2 linked regions of the Tunturibacter gelidoferens genome follow. The protein of the gene in region 1 interacts with the protein of each later gene in a pairwise test. Links are inferred from orthologs where the notes say so. Each region holds a gene or a part of one and is shown on either strand. Other genes may lie near its edges.

What was found.
Region 2: the proteins of tsaE (region 1) and rlmB interact in binary tests that used the Escherichia coli proteins (3 or more experiments, as listed by UniProt). The link is inferred for Tunturibacter gelidoferens from one-to-one orthologs.

The regions. Positions count from the first base shown.
Region 1 is NZ_CP132938.1:4,544,065-4,553,069, forward strand. Bases 4,283-7,091 are described here. They hold tsaE (tRNA (adenosine(37)-N6)-threonylcarbamoyltransferase complex ATPase subunit type 1 TsaE), read right to left. Parts: upstream 5,979-7,091; coding sequence 5,586-5,978; downstream 4,283-5,585. Other genes in these bases: RBB81_RS19630 (ferritin-like domain-containing protein), read right to left, coding at 4,283-4,685; RBB81_RS19635 (DUF4019 domain-containing protein), read right to left, coding at 5,033-5,485; RBB81_RS19645 (hypothetical protein), read right to left, coding at 6,314-7,091. In the rest of the region: RBB81_RS19605 (hypothetical protein), read left to right, coding at 1-890; RBB81_RS19610 (polyprenyl synthetase family protein), read left to right, coding at 964-1,998; RBB81_RS19615 ((R)-mandelonitrile lyase), read right to left, coding at 2,088-2,492; RBB81_RS19620 (metal-sulfur cluster assembly factor), read left to right, coding at 2,548-2,922; RBB81_RS19625 (class I SAM-dependent methyltransferase), read left to right, coding at 2,957-3,703; more of RBB81_RS19630, read right to left, coding at 3,780-4,282; more of RBB81_RS19645, read right to left, coding at 7,092-7,885; RBB81_RS19650 (heme-binding domain-containing protein), read right to left, coding at 8,143-8,904; RBB81_RS19655 (metallophosphoesterase family protein), read right to left, coding at 8,904-9,005. UniProt on the Escherichia coli protein: Required for the formation of a threonylcarbamoyl group on adenosine at position 37 (t(6)A37) in tRNAs that read codons beginning with adenine.
Region 2 is NZ_CP132938.1:1,923,408-1,932,534, forward strand. Bases 3,819-6,749 are described here. They hold rlmB (23S rRNA (guanosine(2251)-2'-O)-methyltransferase RlmB), read right to left. Parts: upstream 5,713-6,749; coding sequence 4,924-5,712; downstream 3,819-4,923. Other genes in these bases: RBB81_RS08630 (M1 family aminopeptidase), read right to left, coding at 3,819-4,927; RBB81_RS08640 (RNA polymerase sigma factor), read left to right, coding at 5,828-6,520; RBB81_RS08645 (hypothetical protein), read left to right, coding at 6,517-6,749. In the rest of the region: lepB (signal peptidase I), read left to right, coding at 1-487; RBB81_RS08625 (AsmA family protein), read left to right, coding at 785-2,494; more of RBB81_RS08630, read right to left, coding at 2,981-3,818; more of RBB81_RS08645, read left to right, coding at 6,750-6,900; RBB81_RS08650 (zinc ribbon domain-containing protein), read left to right, coding at 6,969-7,445; RBB81_RS08655 (LytR/AlgR family response regulator transcription factor), read left to right, coding at 7,454-8,257; RBB81_RS08660 (BON domain-containing protein), read right to left, coding at 8,920-9,127. UniProt on the Escherichia coli protein: Specifically methylates the ribose of guanosine 2251 in 23S rRNA.

The sequences.
Region 1 (9,005 bases):
AGGCGCGAACAAAGTTGTCGAACACGCGAGAGCAACCAACAAAGAACCAACACGAACTAGTCAAAGAAGCGTCATCTCGACCGAAGCGCAGCGAAGTGGAGAGACCCCCGCATTTTGCCAAACCCGCCGTCGCCCCCGACCATTCGCACAACAGCTCTCCCCTGGCGTCCCTCGCCACCCTCACCATAGCCATTACTCTTCTCCTCACCCCTCTCACCGCTTTCATCTGGAACCACGCCCCCGAGCTCGCCTTCCTGCAATTCCCCTGGCGCTTCCTCGCAATCCTAGCCGCCGTCTTCGGCCTATCTGCCGCACTTGCGCTAACCCGCGTGCATCTCAAACCCCTCACCTGCACACTCATAGCGATCACGCTCGCCGCAGCCCTCACCTACCCCGCCTACACCCTCTTCCGTCAATCCTGCGACGAAGAAGACACACCCGCAGCCCGCGAAGCTCTCTTCCACTCCAACCAAGGCACCGACCCAACCGACGAATACACCCCCACCACCGCCGACAACGACTCCCTCGCCCACAACGACCCCGCCTTCTGGCTCTCCCCGAATCCAAACAGCAAAGCCCCAACCGACACCCAACCCAGCCCCACTCCCACACACCTCACCATCGACGCCCCCATCGCCGAAGACCTGATCCTAAATCTCCGCGACTACCCAAGCTGGCACATCACCCTCAACGGCGCGTCTGACTCAACCCGAGACCAACGCGACGACGGCCTCATAGCTCTCCCCATCCCCGCCGGCTCCTCCACCGTCACGATCACCCACGTCCAAACTCCCGACCAAACCCTCGGCGACGCGATCTCACTCATCGCCATCGCCACTCTGCTCCTGCTCCTCTTCCGCAAACCGAAACCTCAACCTGCGCTTCCGTAAAAATCCGCACCATCCGCATATACTGACCACATGGCCACCCTCACATCATTCAGCTGATTTATCATCGAAGCCGATGCAACCCACAGTAAAAGATCTGCTTCTCTCCGGCGCTCAGCTCACCGATGCTGCCCTCGAACGCCTCCTGCCCGCAACCGACACCCTCCCTCACTCCATCCATCGCGCCATGCGTCACAGCACCTTCGCCGGCGGCAAGCGTCTCCGTCCCATCCTCTGTATGGAAGCCGCAAGAATGGTCACAGCGACGGAAAGCTACCCCGAAGGCATCGCCGATCTAGGCGCAGCGTTGGAGATGATCCACACGTACTCCCTCATTCACGACGACCTCCCAGCCCTGGACAACGACGACCTGCGCCGCGGCCAGCCCACCTGCCACGTTGTCTTCGGCGAAGCCACCGCCATCCTCGCTGGCGACGCCCTCCAAACCCTCGCCTTCCAGACCATCGCCAGCCTTCCCATCCCATCCCCCACCACCGTTGCAATCCTCCGCGAAATCTCCCTCGCCGTAGGCACCGGTGTAGGTCGTGTCGGTGACCTCGACACAAAACTCCCTCCCGGCATGATCGGTGGTCAGGTTATGGACATCGAAGCCGAAGGCACGCCTCCAACCGCCGCCCTCGTCGAAGCCATCCACCGTTCCAAGACCGGCGCTCTCATCACCACCAGCATTGTCTCCGGTGGCCTCTACGGTCTCAGTCTGCGGCATCGCTCAGCGAGCAGCGGCTACGGAAACGGCAACGACGAACCCGCCACCGACTCAAAGTCTCGCTCTGACACAGGCCGCACCGCCTACGCCCCCTACGCCGACACCATCGCCCGCCTCCGCACCTTCGGCGAGAAGGCCGGCCTCGCCTTCCAAATCGTTGACGATGTCCTCGACATGACGCAAAGCTCCGAAGAATTGGGCAAGACCGCAGGTAAGGACACCGCCAGCATCAAAGCTACCTGGCCCGCCGTCTTCGGCATCGACCGGTCCCTCCACGACGCACAGGAGCTCATCGCCGACGCCTTCGCCGCCCTCGCCCCCTTCGGCCCCGCCGCCGACCCTCTCAAATCCCTCGCCCAATATCTGGTCGAACGAAAAAACTAGAGGTCGACCGCAAAACTGATTAGCGCCGTCGCATTCTGGTTGTTATCCGCGATCTGCGGCCTTCCTTCCCCTGCCCAGGAAAGCCACCATCACCCCGCCGCACCATACTCCTCGTCCGTAACCTTCACGCCCCACGCAACCGTCTTTCCTGAGTCATCCGCCTGCTGCATCGCCAGGTGCACCAGCGTGCGTCCGGCCTGCGCGCCATGCCAATGATTCTCTCCTGCCCCAATCACAACCACGTCTCCAGGATGAATCGCCCGCGCCGCCTCCCCCTCAAGCTGCACCCACCCCAGGCCAGAGATCACCTCCAACACCTGCACCACCGGATGCGTATGCCACGCCGTCCTCGCCCCAGGGGAAAACGTCACGCGAGCTGCCTGCAACCGCGAAGGCGCAGCCGGCTCCGCAATTCCGTCCACCCATACATCTCCAGTGAACCAAGCCTCCGGACCCCTCTTGCTTCCTCTCTCACTGCCCGTCACAATCTTCATCTCGCCACTCTAGCACTTCTCGACTCGACACTCAGCGGGGACGCTATCATCGAAGATGATGCTCACCGAACCCGACATCCTTCAGGCCCTCCGCGACTGTTACGACCCCGTCCTGCCCTGCAACGTCGTCGACCTCGGTCTCATCCGCTCCATCACCATCACCCCCGACGCCGAAGCTCCCGGCGCAGGAATACCAGGCATCCCACAAAAACACATCGTAGAAGTCTCGCTAATCCCGAGCCAAACCGACGAAGCCGCCAACGCCCAACTCAGCGCACAAATCTTAAACCGCCTCGCCGGCCTTGAAACAGTCAGCCGCACCACCGTCACTCTCCTCAACACGCCCATCTGGACACCCCTTAACATCACTCCCGCAGGCCGCAAAACTTTAGGCCTTAACGGCAATCCGAACCTGATCCAAATCCGCTAACATGCCCATGCGCAAATCAAAGTCTGCCTTGGTCATGCCTGCATCTTCTCCACCCCAGCATCCCTTCGATCAAATCCACGGCGTAGAGACCAGCGGCCTCATCGCCGCAGGCAACCTCACCACCGGCCACCCAAACGATGCCCACGTCACCGCCTACTACGGCGTCGCCCCCAGCATCCTCCGCACCCTCATCGGCCTCTGGCGCGACACTAATCCACCGCACCCCATCCACCACTACACATTCGTCGACATCGGAGCCGGCAAAGGCCGCGCCATGCTCGTCGCCAGCGAGCTGCCCTTCCATCAGGTGATCGGCATCGAACTCAACCCCAGCCTCGCCGACACCGCCCAACTCAACCTCGAGCACTGGCGCGCCTCCCACACCGTCGACTCCACCGCGCAGCCCCTCGCCCCCATCCGCCTCCTCGAACAAGATGCCCTCACCTTCGACTTTCCCCGCGCCCCCACTCTCGCCTTCCTCTTCCACCCCTTCGAAGCTCCCGTCCTCAAGCTCCTCCTCCGCCGCATCGAAACTCAATTCGCCCCACGCCGAGGAGCACCCACCCCTGCCTTCGACCTCCTCTACGTCAACTCCGAGTGCCGAGCCATCCTCGACCACCATCCAGCCTTCACCAGACTCTTTCTCGGCCCTGTAGCCATGTCCCCCGAGGACCACGCTGCCGACCTAGCCGCCATCGCCCAGCAAAAAGAGTACGGCTCCACCGGCGACGAGGAGTGCGCCATCTACCGCCTCACCGGCCGCGAGAAACAACCCGCCTGAGTCAGAACGACTCCCGGAGCGCGACCCTAAGCCGCGCCCCGGGAATCGTAGTTTGCTGCTGATCAACCTGCCGCCATCAGTGTCCCGCCGGGTAAGAAGGTGGCTTCGGCGGTCCACCAGGTACATTCAAGTAAACGCTTGGTGCATTGGTAAGCGCAGTCTGCAGCGAATACGCCGTCAACCCAGCTCCAGGCGACAAGAACGGCGTCAGCGCAGCTACAGCAGACCTCTTGCCGTTGTAGACCGTTGTCAGTAAATCCGTACGTTCGTAGTTCGTGTTGTTAGCCGGATTCTGATTCATCACCACTCTGCCCAGCACACGATGCTCCGCCTCCACGCCCATGATCGAGGCAGCCACCTGCGCAAAGTACTCCAGGTCCCGCGCCGTATAAGCAGCCCCGCTAGCATCGCGCTCAATAACCAGACCACCTCTCGTATCCGACGCCATCTGCGCAAACTCGATCGTAGCCATAAGGTAAGCCGCAATAAAAGTATTCTCCAGAGTATTCAGAACACTGATGAAGGCAGAAAGTGTATCGAACGTTCCCGTCGGCAGATAAAACGTCTGGATCGGATCGGTCGTCGAAGACGTCTTCCCAATCAGAGAACGAAGCAGATCGGCATGCTGAATCTCTTCGCTCAACGCAGCGCGAAAGTATTCAACGTTGCCCAGGTTACCGGTCGGCTCCACATGCGTCGCCGTCCCGCCAGGTCCGGCAAGGTTCGGATCCATAACCACAGGACCCACCAGACCGTTGTAATAGAACGTACTCGCCAAGTCCTCGGCAATCAGAGCTGCAGTAAAGATCTCCTGCGCCGTATCGCCACTCTGGTTATCAACACCTGGAGTCTGCGCACGAAGAGGCGTGCCCGGAAGAAACGCCGCTGCTGTTGCAGACAAGCCGAACAACCCAGCACGGGTAACGAACGAACGACGCGGCAACGAGCCCCTTACAGGCTCGACAAGACTTTTTCCATTCATGACTTTGGCCCTCCTGAGGCCACAAAACCCTACACACTTTGTCGACTTGAAAGCTGGCCTGTACTGCGATCGAGATGCGGAAGGAGGAAGGTTGCTCGGAGAGAAACGGTGGAGACGATCCTGAATCGTGCTACTCGGTACTTTCAAAACGTGACCGGAAGCAACTTGGATGGCCTTCAATCATTAATTTTTGTCTGCTAAGTAAGTGAAGTTGCAACATCTTGCACACACAATTCAAGCCGTCTTGAACACGGGCTCATCGGATCGATCCAATGGTTAGATCTGAGCTTCCGCCTCCAACGCTTCCCACCGCACACCGCAAGCCGCGCCTGCGATCCCCACAATCCTTACTTAATGTAATACCCCGCCACCCGCCAAACCTTATCCTTCTCCCGGCTCATAATCACAGTCTCCTGCGCTGTAGGTTTGTGGTCAAAGCTAGTCTCATAGAGAATCACGACGTACTCGCCAGAAGGAACTCCCGGTAGCAACGTCGTATACGAAGCGCTTTGCAGCTTCCTGCTCTCTAGCTTCCCCATCGGATCATGCACAGCCTTCATCGAGGACTCAAACTTCTCCATCGTGACAGCGTTCTTTACCATCTGCGACGCCTCAGTCCAGCACTCTGCATACTTGCCGGCATCCAGCTTTGTCATCCACTCTTCCGCATCACGCGCCGCAAGTTGAACCGCATCCAGTTGCGCCTGCGGAGCGTGTTCCTGCATCGCAAAACTCAACTGTCCTCGCGTCGCTCCCACCACGACACATACTGCCAAGACGATCCTCGAAACTCTACGCATGCAAGGCCTCCCGCTGATCGAAATCCTAGATTGACTTCAAACAAACCAATCGTATTACGCCTTGCCACCGTTTCCAACTGAAGCGTCACAGACAACTGCTCTACGCCTTCACCCGCACATAAAACATCCGCTCATCCCCACCCGCATGTTCAATCACGATCTCCCCATCGGCCCGCTCCACGACACTCGGAAACTTCTCGCCCCACTCCACCAACACCAGCGCATCCGGCTCCTCGCTCATCTCTTCCAGTCCCAGCGTCAACAACTCCCGTTCCGTCTCCAACCGGTAAAGATCCAGATGAAACAGCCGGACCTTCTTTCCTGTGTACTCGTGCACCAGCGTAAAAGTAGGACTGGTCACATCCTCTTCTGACGCCGCTCCAAGGGCCGCAGCAATCCCCTTCACCAGCGTCGTCTTGCCCGCGCCCAAATCCCCTCGCAGCACAAACATCTTCGGCACAGGCAGCAACATCTCTACTACCCTCTCCCCCATCGCCAGCGTCCCCGCAGCACTCCGCGTCTTGAACCGTTTCTTCTCCCGCAATTCCAAGCTCACCCTTCTTGCCTCCGCCCCGTATCGTTCTTCATCTTCTCATTTTGAATGGACCATTCTCCTCCATCCTGCCGCATTTCCCTCGATACAAGATCACTACATTGCGTTCAAAATTTCGCCAGATATTTTCGGGGTGGAAGCCAAGCGAAAATTCATATTTGGCTCTTCTAGGTGGACTATAAAATCTTCTGTCAACACTCGATCCAAGTCGAATTTTGATCGATGAGGCAGTCGGAGTTTATCGACGATATTCGTTTACCGGCGTTCCCGAGCGATCATTTCACACAGACACTCACCTCTGTCGTTGCCGTGACTGAACCGCTTGTACCCGTTACCGCAATAATATAGTCCCCGACGGTCGTACCTGAATTTGTTGTGCCGGAGCCGGTGGGTTCCATGACTGGATTATTGATCCCGCCGCACCCGGTGGCAGTTCCGGAAACGATAGCGACTACCATCATCGGAAGTAGTGTTTGCCATCTCCATCGGATACGCCGCCGAAAAAAAACTAGAACAGCTACGGCGATGCTGTTGTAGAAGACTGAGAGTTGCTTCAGGGTGCTCAGCAACGTGGAAGCGGATGCAGTGGTGCTGATAACGAGTGTTGCTCTCGCCGCTGTCTCCAACCACACAGTATTAGGTGCCGCAATCTTGCAGCTAGGTTGGTAAGCTGATGCTTCGGCACTGATGACAGCACATGTCAATGCCACACTCCCACTAAATCCTTCGTTTGAAAGCACGGTGATGGTCGAATTTGCAGATGCTCCAGCAGCGACGCTGACTGGCGTGCTGGTTAGCGTGAAAGTTGGTGGAGCGCCGAGGGGCGATGCGGTGACTGTGTAGGTCCCGCGCGACAGATTGCTAAAGGTGGAGACGCCAGTCTGGTCCACGCCTCCCAACGTAATCTCCTTCTTGCCAACAAATACGGGGGCGAAAGAAACTCTGAAATAAGCAATAACGTAGTTACCGAAGGTGGTCGCATAAGTCCCTGTACCAAACAACGTGCATTGACTATTACTAAGGACGGCAGTTGATCCGGATGTTAGTGGCGAGCCATAGTTGGTGCCAGCGTCGTTTACAAGAAAAATGTCAGTCGAGCCAGGGTCATAACGCAACTTACATGCGTTGGCGGCGAGGGTGTTATTGCCTGAACTCTTCAGATTCAAGAAAACGGATTGAATTTGAGAGGTTACGTCTGAATATATCGCCATAAATGTCTCCTCTGAACCACTACCGGAAGAAGGCGAAATAAATACCGAGGACACACTGGCGGTGACGTTATAAGTTCCGACTTGTATCGGTGGATTTGTATCTCCCATCCATCCTTTACTATCAGCAGACAGGTATAGTTGCTTAGCCCCCCTGAATGCAGCGGAAAACGCTACAAAAAATCTAACCGTCACACTGTCGCCGGAGATGGTTGCGGAAGATAGACTGGCCAGCACCGAGCACTGAGAGTTGCTAACACTTTGCGCAGTTTCAGCGGTGGCGGTGGTCGAGAGGAATTTACCTCCCGAGTCTTCGGCGAGCTGGATGACACCTGAACTAACGTTGTAGGTCAAAATGCATTGATCTGACGACCACCCTCTCTTACTCCCCGGAGCAACACCGTTCATAATAAAGAGAGAAAACGACTGCCCATCCGTTACACCTCTGGGAACGAAGTAGGTCGCCACAAATACCTGCTCTGAGCCATTACCGAACGACGGAGAAAAAGACACGAGATTAACGCTTTGAGCTCTCAGAGCGATACTCGCACCTAATCCCACAAATAGAAGCGCGAGCACCTGACCTAGCCTCAACCTAGAGCGAAACGATGCGACGCCTACGAGATTGAAACGAATCATGTCGATCCTCCGAGATTCGCGAAAGAACAAGCACGAGTTTGCACGGCTACTGTTTGCTCGTGGGATTCTGGGGCGCACAGGAACTAGTCGCCTCGCTCCCCAGCCAATAGTCAAGCTGATCGTTCGTGCTCCGTTACAAATGATCGGCTTTTACTCCCGCACAGAAATAGCAATGCGACGCGAACATCCACAATCCTGCCAATGACCTCGCTCAGCCATCAAAATGTGTTCTCCCTGCACCCTCAGCCAACCTCTCACTACTGTTTGAGGTAAGCGATCAAGTCCCGCCGCTCTTCTGCCTTGGGAACGCTAAAGCTCATATTGTTGTCCGGAACCATCAAATCGGGATCGCTCAACCACTTCTCCAGGGTCGCATCGTTCCAAGTCACGGCAGAATTTTTCAAGCCCATGGAATAAGTAAATCCCGCAATGATCCCGGCCCTTCTGCCATACACTCCGGCCAACCTCGGTCCCTCCCGGTCGACAGCCATCGCATGGCAGCCTGTGCACCGCTTCTCAAACACTGCTTTACCCCGCACCGCATCGCCATCCCCAGCCAATGTCGCCTCGCTCCCACCCGAACTCTTGCCGAGCATAGACAGCGTTTGCACATCGGCCTTGGAAAGCTTTGCATTCCAGTGCAGCAACCGATACTGCAGCGGAGGCATTTCCCCGCTCTTTGCCTCTTCGAAGATCTTCGCAGTCAAAACCTCCTGCTTATCCGCCGGCATCTGCTCCCAGTATGAGAGGTCCATCTTCTTGCGTGCCTCGATGATGTCGCGCTCGATCAGCCACGATCCTGGAGCGATCCGCGCATATACTGGCCAGCGAGTCTCGCTCGAGTGGCAGTCCGCACACTTGTTCACCAGCACCGCCTTTGCGTCTGCCGGCATAGTCGCACCCTCCAGCAGCGTGCCGAGCCCCTTCGCCGGCTCGACACGCGGATTCCCAAACGGATGAACATACCCCAAAGCAACTACTACGGCTACGGTCAATGCCGCAGCAGTCCACGGGCGCACTAGACAGTCCCCGCCAGGTTCGTGTCGACAATAGCCAGATGAGTATGTCCTCGAACGACCTTGACTTTGGTCACTCCAAGCACACTCTCCAGCTTGCCCGC
Region 2 (9,127 bases), 2.6 Mb from region 1 along the record:
CGTCAAGCGCACCATCGGCATCCCCGGCGACCGCATCCATCTCCGTAACGGCGTCGTCTATCTCAACGGCGTCGCCCAAAACGAGCCCTACGCCGGAATGCCCGCCACCGACGACAACCCCCAGCACGCCTTCGATCCCTACCGCGACGACTTTCCCGCCGTCCCGCCCGACAACTACGGCAACGTCACCGCCAGCTGGGCCTATGAGCTTACCAACCACATTCAGGACGGCGACCTCATCGTCCCCCCCGGCAAGGTCTTCGCCATGGGCGACAACCGCACCGAAAGCCTCGACGGCCGTTACTGGGGCTTCGTCCCGCGCGAAAACATCGTAGGCCGCCCCCTCTTCGTCTATTGGTCGTTCCAAACCCCCGCCGACCAGATCAACAAGCAGAGCATAGGCGAGCGCCTCGGCTTCATGGGCCACATCATCCTCCACATCTTCGACGAAACACGCTGGAAGCGCACGCTTCATCTCATCAAGTGACGAGACGGGTCAATTGCAGATAACTAGATCTGATTCCATGGTAATAAGGATCGTTCTTTCAGGCGTTGTGGCAGGTGCGACTTTCGCTGGCACGTTCGTTATTTTCAATATTGCTTACCTTCGTTGGGCCGTCTGGCGCTATCCGCAGCATAATTCGATGGCCGGGATGACAGCCTTTCTTTATGGTTTGCCGGTAGCGGTTGCATTTGCGGCATTGGGATTCGCGATTGCTTTCCGGAGAGCTTCTCGCAGCAAGGCAAACTGAAGATTGGCTCCAGGTAACTCAGACGACTACTCATGCAGGAAACCGGCCCCAACTACGTGCCCTCCCTCGACCATAGCGAAGCCGCGGAAGCTGACACCGCTCCGTCCCTCAGCACGCACGCGCTGCGCCGCCTCCTCTACCTAGCCTTCGTAATTCTTGCCGTGATGCTGCTCATCCTGCTCCCTCCCTACATCAGCGTTAACCGCTATCAGCGCCGCATCGCCACCAGCATCGGCGACAGCCTCGGCCGCCCCGTCCACCTCGACAAGGTCTCCCTCAACCTCCTTCCCCTTCCCGGCTTCACGCTCGAAAACTTCGTCGTCGACGAAGACCCAGCCTTCGGCTCCGAGCCCGTCATCCGTGCCAACTCCGTCCGCGCCACCCTTCGCCTTAGCTCCCTCTGGAGCCGCCGCGTCGAGTTCTCCACCATCAGCTTCACCGAACCCAGCGTCAACCTCGTCCACACCGCGGCAGGGAAGTGGAACCTCGAGAGCATCCTCCTCCACGCCGCCCACATTTCCGCCGCTCCCACCGCGCAGAGAAAGGCCGGTCCCGCCCCGCGCTTCCCCTACATCGAAGCCACTGGGGCGCGTCTCAACCTCAAACTCGACCGCGAAAAGTCTCCTATCTCCCTCACCGAAGCTGACTTCGCCCTCTGGCTCCCCGACCCGCAGCAATGGCATCTTCGCCTCTCCGCTCGTCCGGCCCGCACCGACACCGACGTATCCGACACCGGCACGCTCGAACTCGAAGGCACTCTCGGCCGAGCCGCTTCGCTCGATCAGGTCCCCATCAGCCTGCGCGGCGAGTGGCGCAACGCGCCGCTCGGCGGAGCCAGCCGCCTCCTCCTTGGCCGCGACGCCGGCATCCGCGGCGAAATGCTTCTTACCGCCAACGCCCAGGGCACCGTCAGCAACAGCAACGTACAAGCCCGCCTCCGCCTCACCGACACCCGCCGCGCAGACTTCGTGCCCGCTCAGCCCATGGACATCGATCTCCAATGCCTCGGCTCTGCCACCGCCGACTTCCACTCCTTCCAGGATCTTCGCTGCAGCTGGCCGCCAGCCGGTTCCTCCGATGCGCCCATCGTCGCACTCACCGGTTCTGTCCCCGACCTCCGCAACCCGAAGTCCGCAGACCTGCAGATCGGAACCCCTGGCCTCCCCGCCGCAACGCTCCTCGAGTGGCTTCGGGTAGCCAGCGCCCGCGTCCCCGCCGACATCTCTGCCGCCGGCGCTCTCACCGGCAATCTCTCCTATGCTCCCGCCTCCTCCGGCACGTTACCCTGGCACGGAGAGTTGCTTCTGAGCAACAGCAGCCTCATCAATCCCCACGCCGGCCCCACCTCTCTGGTCACGGGCGATGTTGCCTTTCGCTCCACCACGGCGCCTGCCCCAAAAACTCCACAAACCAAACATCACAAACCCACTCCTCCCACTGCCGATGGCTTTCAGCTGGAGCCTGTCTCTCTCGCTCTCGGCGGCAAAGATCCCGCGACGCTCGAAGGCCACCTCGACGCCGCAGGCTGCACCTTTCACCTCACCGGCATGGCCTCCACAGCACGCATAATGGCCCTCGCAACCGCGCTCCCCCAGCTAGGCGACGGCCTCGCCGAAGTCCTGCCCACCAACCGGGCAGCCGGCCCCTACCGCATCGACCTCACCGCCTCCCGCCCTTGGGGCCAGCCCCAAACCTGGACCGACACCTCACCCCGCCCTCCAGTTCCCCGACCACATCGCTAGCTTTTCCCTTTGTACCGCACTTGCTCTTACGTCTCACCCTCCACAATAGATAACGTCATTCTGAGCGAAGTTGCTCACGCTTTTGTGAGCAACGCAGTCGAAGAATCCCTGTATTCGCCTTTGCTTTTGCCGTTGCCTGTCCTTTTGTTGTCATCCCGTAGGGATCTGCTTTTGCCTTTGCTTTTTGTCGTCGCCTGCCCGCCGAAAAATCTGTCAAGCCTCCAAAACCCCTAACCCAAGCCCACACAACAAGATAGACTTGGCGTATCAGTTACCAGCCATCAGCTATACTGGAAGCAGCAAAGAAAAAACCCCGTCCAGCAGCCGGGGTTTTTGCATTTAATCCATAAACCCTTTGGTGAGACGTATTTAGCTGTAACCCTTTTCATATGAAGAATTTGCAAAAATCATAAAACGTCAATCTCATGAAAATAAATAACTTACGCGAAAATACCCCCAGGGGGTACCCTCCCGGGAAAGGAGAACTCAGTGCGCCACAATCTGCTTGGTGTGAATCGAAGCCGTTACCTCCGGCACGCTGCCGTCGTTGACGATCACCTCATCCGGCGTACCCTCGAACACGACCCGTACCGAAGCGCTCGACCGTCCCGCGATACGCAGCCTCTGTGTCGAAGTCAACGCCCCCGATCGCACCGTCACCGGCACCTCAGCCGCCGCATCCCCGTCGTTCGTCACGTCCACCGACACCAGGAACCCCTTGCCCTTGTCCCCAATCTTGGCCAGCGCACGAGGCGTCACGTTGGCGATGCTAAGGTCCGGCAGGCCGCGATCCCGATACACCCAATCATCAAAAAACCAGGCCAGATCCCGCTTGGCGCTTCGTTCCAAAACCCGCTGAAACTCCTTCGGGTCGCTGTCCATCTTGTCGGTCCGGTAGGTCTGCAGCGCCCGCTTCAACGCATCATCGCCCACCACCGACCGCAGCATCCAAAGCACCGCCGCAGCTTTCGTCCGGTAGTAGACCTCATCACTCGCAAGGATCAGGCTCTGCCCGGCATCGGAGGCGGAGGAGCCGGCCGACAAACTGGACGACGTTCCGGTAGACGAGCCGGAAGAAGGCCCCGGCTCCACAAGAGACAGTGTGTTCGCCTCCTGCTGCAGTCGCTTCACCGCCGCCTCCCGCCCCTGACTCTGCTCGATCCACAACAGCGACATCCACTGCGCCACGCCTTCATCCAGCCAGACGTGCGACGAGCCGAACCATGCATGGCTCAACGAATGCACCAGCGAAGGAGCCAGCACCTCTGCTGCCGCGGCACGCATCGGCACCACCAGCAGAGCATCGTCCTCAAACGGCTGCCCGTCGTGATCGAGGATGTTGAGCACGTTCAGCGGACCGGCTCCCAGCCACTCGACCAGCAGCGGCTGCACCTTCGTCGAAGCCGCGCCATAGCTCGGCAGTGCATCGTAGTGGTCGGTCACCGCGGAGATCAGGCTGTTGTCGGTCACAGTACCCGCCCGATCGGTGATAAAGAGACTCAAGGTACGAAATCCCAACGGCCGCGCGGAGAACTCAGCCGTCGCCACCCCCGGAGACTCAGCCACCGGCAGATTCTGGTTCTCACTCACCTTCACCAACTGCTCCCGACGCCCACAGAAGAACGCAGCATCCGGCGCATCGCCGACATACTCCACCGTCAGTCGCATATGCACCGTCGCCTCAGCCTGCTGCAGCTTGTTCAGCCCGACACTCTGGAACAGCTTCGCTCCATCACCCAGAAACACCGGTGCCGCAGCCGTCGGATACCACAGAACACTGCCGAACCCGCGCAGCGCCGTCCGTTCCGCGGTGATCTGATCCCAGTCCGCATTCGCAGCCTGGTCGAGCGGCGCACCAATTCGCTCCAGCCGCTCTGCCGACTGCACCACCTCGCCCGAGTAGAAGCCCGTCAGCGCAAGACTCGCCCCCGACTCCAATGGCTGGGGCAAAGAGACCACCGCCTCGGTCGCCTTCCCCGTGTGATCGGCGTCAGTATCGATCGCATGTTGCGTGAAAGTGAGAGGCACCACGCGCCCCTCAATCTGCGCTGCAAAACTCTCCCAGCTCAGTGCCGACGAGATCTGAAACACGAGCCTCGTCAGCGGAGCCTTCCCCGAGTTCTTCACGGAGAATCTCGAATGAACCCCCAGCAGCGACTGCGCCGGAGTCAGATGAACATCCAGATCGTACGAAGTGAAGGTGAGCGAGGTGCGCTCCGCATCGCTGACCTCGACCGCCGCCTGGCTTACCGGAGGCTTCTCCTTCTTCTCAACCTCTGGCGAATCCAGATTTCGATCGAACAGAACCTTACCCTGTGGTGGCGGAGGCGAATCGGCAGGAGGAGCCTCCTGCGCCCGCGCTAAACTAACTCCAAACACAGCCGCCAGAACCAGCCGGCGACCTACAACCGAAACAACATCAAAACTCTTCAAGATCCCAATCCCTTACGTTCCTTCGAAGGCTTTCGAGCAGCTGGCGGAGCCGCAGTTTGACGGCGCTGACGCATCGCCTCAAACATCACAACCGCGCCCGCAACCGACACATTGAGCGACGACACTTGTCCCGCCATCGGAATCCTCAGCAGATGATCGCAGGTCTTCTTCACCAGGTCATGCAACCCAGCGCCTTCACGCCCCAGCACCAGAACGCAGTCGCCCTTGAAGTCATACTCTGTGTAATCCGGCGTTCCGCGCTCATCCAGCCCAAGAACCCAAACGTGCTTCTGCTTCATCTGCTCCAGCGCACGAACCAGGTTCGTAACACGAGCGATCCGCACATGCTCCGAAGCTCCCGCCGAGGTCTTCGCCACCGTCGCGGTCACCGGAGCAGAACGCCTCTCCGGCAGAATCACACCATCGACGCCCGCTCCATCCGCAGTCCGCAGCAGCGCTCCAAGGTTGTGCGGGTCCTCGACGCCATCCAGAGCGAGGAAGAACCTGTGTTTCCCCTCCTCCTTCGGAGCCAGCAGGTCCTCGATCCCCAGGAACTTACGCTCCCGAACCACCGCAAGCACACCCTGATGCGCATCCGTCCGCGCCAGCCTGGTCAGCTGGTCCCGAGACTCCAGCGACACCCGAACGCCAGCCGTCCGGCACAGCTCGATCAGCCTCTCCAGCCGCTCATCCCGCCGCTCTCGTGCCACACTGACATGGTCAAGCGCCCGCGCCCCCGACCGAATAGCCTCCTCGACAGGGTGCAGGCCATAAAGAACTTCCATCACTCAAGTCTACCGCCCATGCCAGGAGAAAAGCAGCGAGGCCTTAGAATGTCTAGAGAGCAACGTTGGGCCTGCGAATAGACTTCCAGGATCTCTGACAGGAAATTTCTCTTTTATGGACCGTGCGGGAAAAACGCGAGTCTTGTTAGGCCGAAAGAACGTCTCTAGCAGTGTGCAAAGTGGTTCCATCTCGCTGACGTCGACGCTCGGGGCTCAAGTCTCAAGCGAAAACGCAGCGACCGCCCAAGGGTTAAAGAAGCAGAGTCCAGAGTTACTGGATTCACTCATTGAGCTTTATCAGCACCGTCTTCTCCGTTATCTTCTTTTCCTCACTGGGAAGCGTGAAGTTGCCGAGGATCTCTTTCAGGAGACGTGGATGCGGGTTCTGCTGCGAGGGGCACAGTACAACGGCAAAGCACGGTTCGACACATGGCTCTTTACCATTGCGAGAAATCTGGTGATTGACTTGTCGCGAAAGCGGGTGATGGCCAGCCTTGACGAGATGGGTGAGGGGAAAGAAGACGAACGGCCGTTTGAGGTCGCGATGTCAGGACCTTCACCGCTCGAGCAGTTTCAATCCCGCGAAAACTGCGCTGAAGTAGGGGAGGTTTTGCTGAAGCTAGAACCTAGCTACCGAGAGGTTCTTGTTCTTCGTTTTTATGAAGAACTTTCTTTGGAGGAGATCGCCACCGTAACTCGGGCACCTTTATCGACGGTGAAGTCCAGGCTTTATCGCGGACTGGCGGCTTTGAAGCCGGAGATGGAGCAGCTTCGATCCTCTCGTTCGTTTGCGGAGGTCGGGATATGAGCAACGCCCTCGAGACCTCTTTGCCGCAAGACGATTCTAGATTGAGTCACCGAGCAGAGTTGATAGATCTGCAGATGGGTGCTCGCGCCTCGGTGGTCAATCGGACTCATCGTGTGGTGCGGGAACGGGCGAAGACGCTCGCGGCGCGACGCAATCGCGTTCGAAGCATGTGGATTCCACTGGCCGTTTGTTCGGCCCTTTTTGTAATCATCTGCACTGCGGTCTGGAGCGCGCTTGACGCCTACGATGTATCGTCGAATGGTTTTCCGGATGCGAGTAATCAGTTTTTAGTTTTATGTTTGTGGTTTTTTCCTGTGTCGATGGCTTTGCTCGCTTTGGTGTTGTTTCGCCGTGCCCGTAAGCGCGAGGTGGCTGGATGATGAGATTTTGGAATCAGGGATCAGATCGATCGCAAGTCACCCGGGCAGGGAGTGAGGATGAGTTGAGCATGATACCGACCTGGTCGGTGGTGCTGGCCATTCTGGTGTTTGGGGCCGTGCAGTATCTGTTCCATGGAGTGTTGCCGCATCACAAACATGAGTTGCTCCCGATGCGACTGCTGATGGGTTACTCGTGGGGTACTGCGTTTGCCAGCTACGTGTTGCTGGTGGGGTATGTGAGCCGCGATGTTCGGCGCCGCCGGATGCCGGCTGGATTGTGGATGCTGATCGTGGTGGTGCTTCCGGGTGGGATCGGGGCGGTGGTGTACTTCCTGCTGCGACAGCCGATGCTGATGCCTTGTCCGCATTGCAGTACGGAGATTATCTCGAGCATACACTTCTGTCCGCAGTGCCAGTTCCAGCTGGCTCCTGTGTGTGGACGTTGCTTCCGCGGGGTGCAGATTACGGATGTGTACTGCACGCAGTGCGGGCACGATCTGGCCGAGGACCATGCGCCTGCGCGGCTGCGCGTATATAGTGACTAGTTGCGAGCATGTCACTGACTGCACTCATCATCGATGACGAACCACTGGCGAGGCAGGAGCTGCAGTACTTGCTGGAGCGCGCGGGCGGGGTTGAGGTTCTGGCGCAGGGAACTAACGGGATCGAAGCTGTGGAACTGATTCGGATGCATAAGCCGGATCTGGTGTTCCTCGATGTGCAGATGCCTGGCCTTGACGGTTTTGGCGTGCTGAAGAAGCTGCTGGACCGTAAGGTTCCGATGCCTCAGGTGGTGTTCGCGACTGCATTCAACCAGTATGCGGTGCGCGCGTTCGAGGTGAATGCTATCGATTATCTGCTGAAGCCCTTTGATCGAAAGCGGGTGATGCAGACGATCGAGAAGGCCCAGGCTCGACGGGTTGCTCCGCCGGAGCCGGCGGGCTTGGCGCTAGAGACGGGGGCCAAGCTGGACGCGCTGCTGCGGCTGGTCGAGGAGCAGACGCAGGCACCGAAGGCCAACTCGGGCAAGGTAATTGTTCGGGCGCAGAGCCGTTTGCTGCTGGTGGATCAGCGCGAGATCTGTTTTGCCTCGATCGAAGAGGGCACCATCAGTGTGGTGACGCGGGCGGTTGAGGGGCACTCAAACTGCAGGACGCTGGAGGAGCTGATGGACCAGCTCGATCCGGAGACGTTCTGGAGGGCGCACCGGTCGTATGTGGTGAATATTCAGCACATACGGGAGGTGGTACCGTGGTTCAAGTCCAGCTACCAGCTAAGGATGGACGATGCTCAGAAGACGGAGATTCCGGTCAGCAGAGCACAGACCAAGCGGCTTCGTGAGCTGTTCAATCTGTGAGGTGGGTACCCCCTGGGGGGTATTTCGGTGCAAGTCACCTATTTTCATATACATAACAATAGCGGGTTTCTGCAAAATTGTGTTTCTAAACGGGTTAAGGGCAAATTCGTCTTTATAAAGGACTTATGGGCGAAACGTTTTCTTCCGGAAAGATTGCGGCCAAATAATTCCTTAGGAGCGCAAGGTACGAGAGCGTTTAGCAAAAAGTCCTTCGTTTCCTCTCTGAAATAAGAAAGCCTCGGCCTCGCCGGGGCTTGTTTGAGTCGCTAGATCCATTATATCGGTTAGACATAAACTAATACGCCATGTGGATCTCCTTGTGTGAGTATGACTTAGGGGATTACGGGGCTTGACAGGATTTTGATGGGTGAGGAGCAGGGTGTCTCGGCTGCTTTCGGCTTTTGATGTGTGGAAGAGGGTTACTACAACCGCAGATCCCTGCGGGATGACAACAAAAAGGGCTGGGCTGCTGCTGGTCCTTTTGATGCTTTTGTCTTTTGAGGGGAGGGTGAACTGCAACCGCAGACCCTTCGGGATGACAACAAAAAGACAGGCAACTGCAGCGGAAAGAAAAAGTCGACGGCAGACAAAAGGAGCGGCAACGGGTTGCGGGAGCCGGATTTGGGGAACGGCTCCCGTGTCGGGAAGGGCGCGGCGTAGTTCTATTTCTCTTTTGGTTTGGAGGCGGAGCCCTGGACGATGAGGTCGTTGTCGACGCTGAAGGCGCCTGGGGCGGAGTTTGCCTGCATTCCTGCAATGGAGGAGTCCATCTGGTTGAGGACGACTCCGTATAGGGTGACGTTGCCGTTCTTCACGATGATGTGAATGGCGTGAAAGCCCATGGGCGGGGAGTTGGTGATGCCGCCAGCG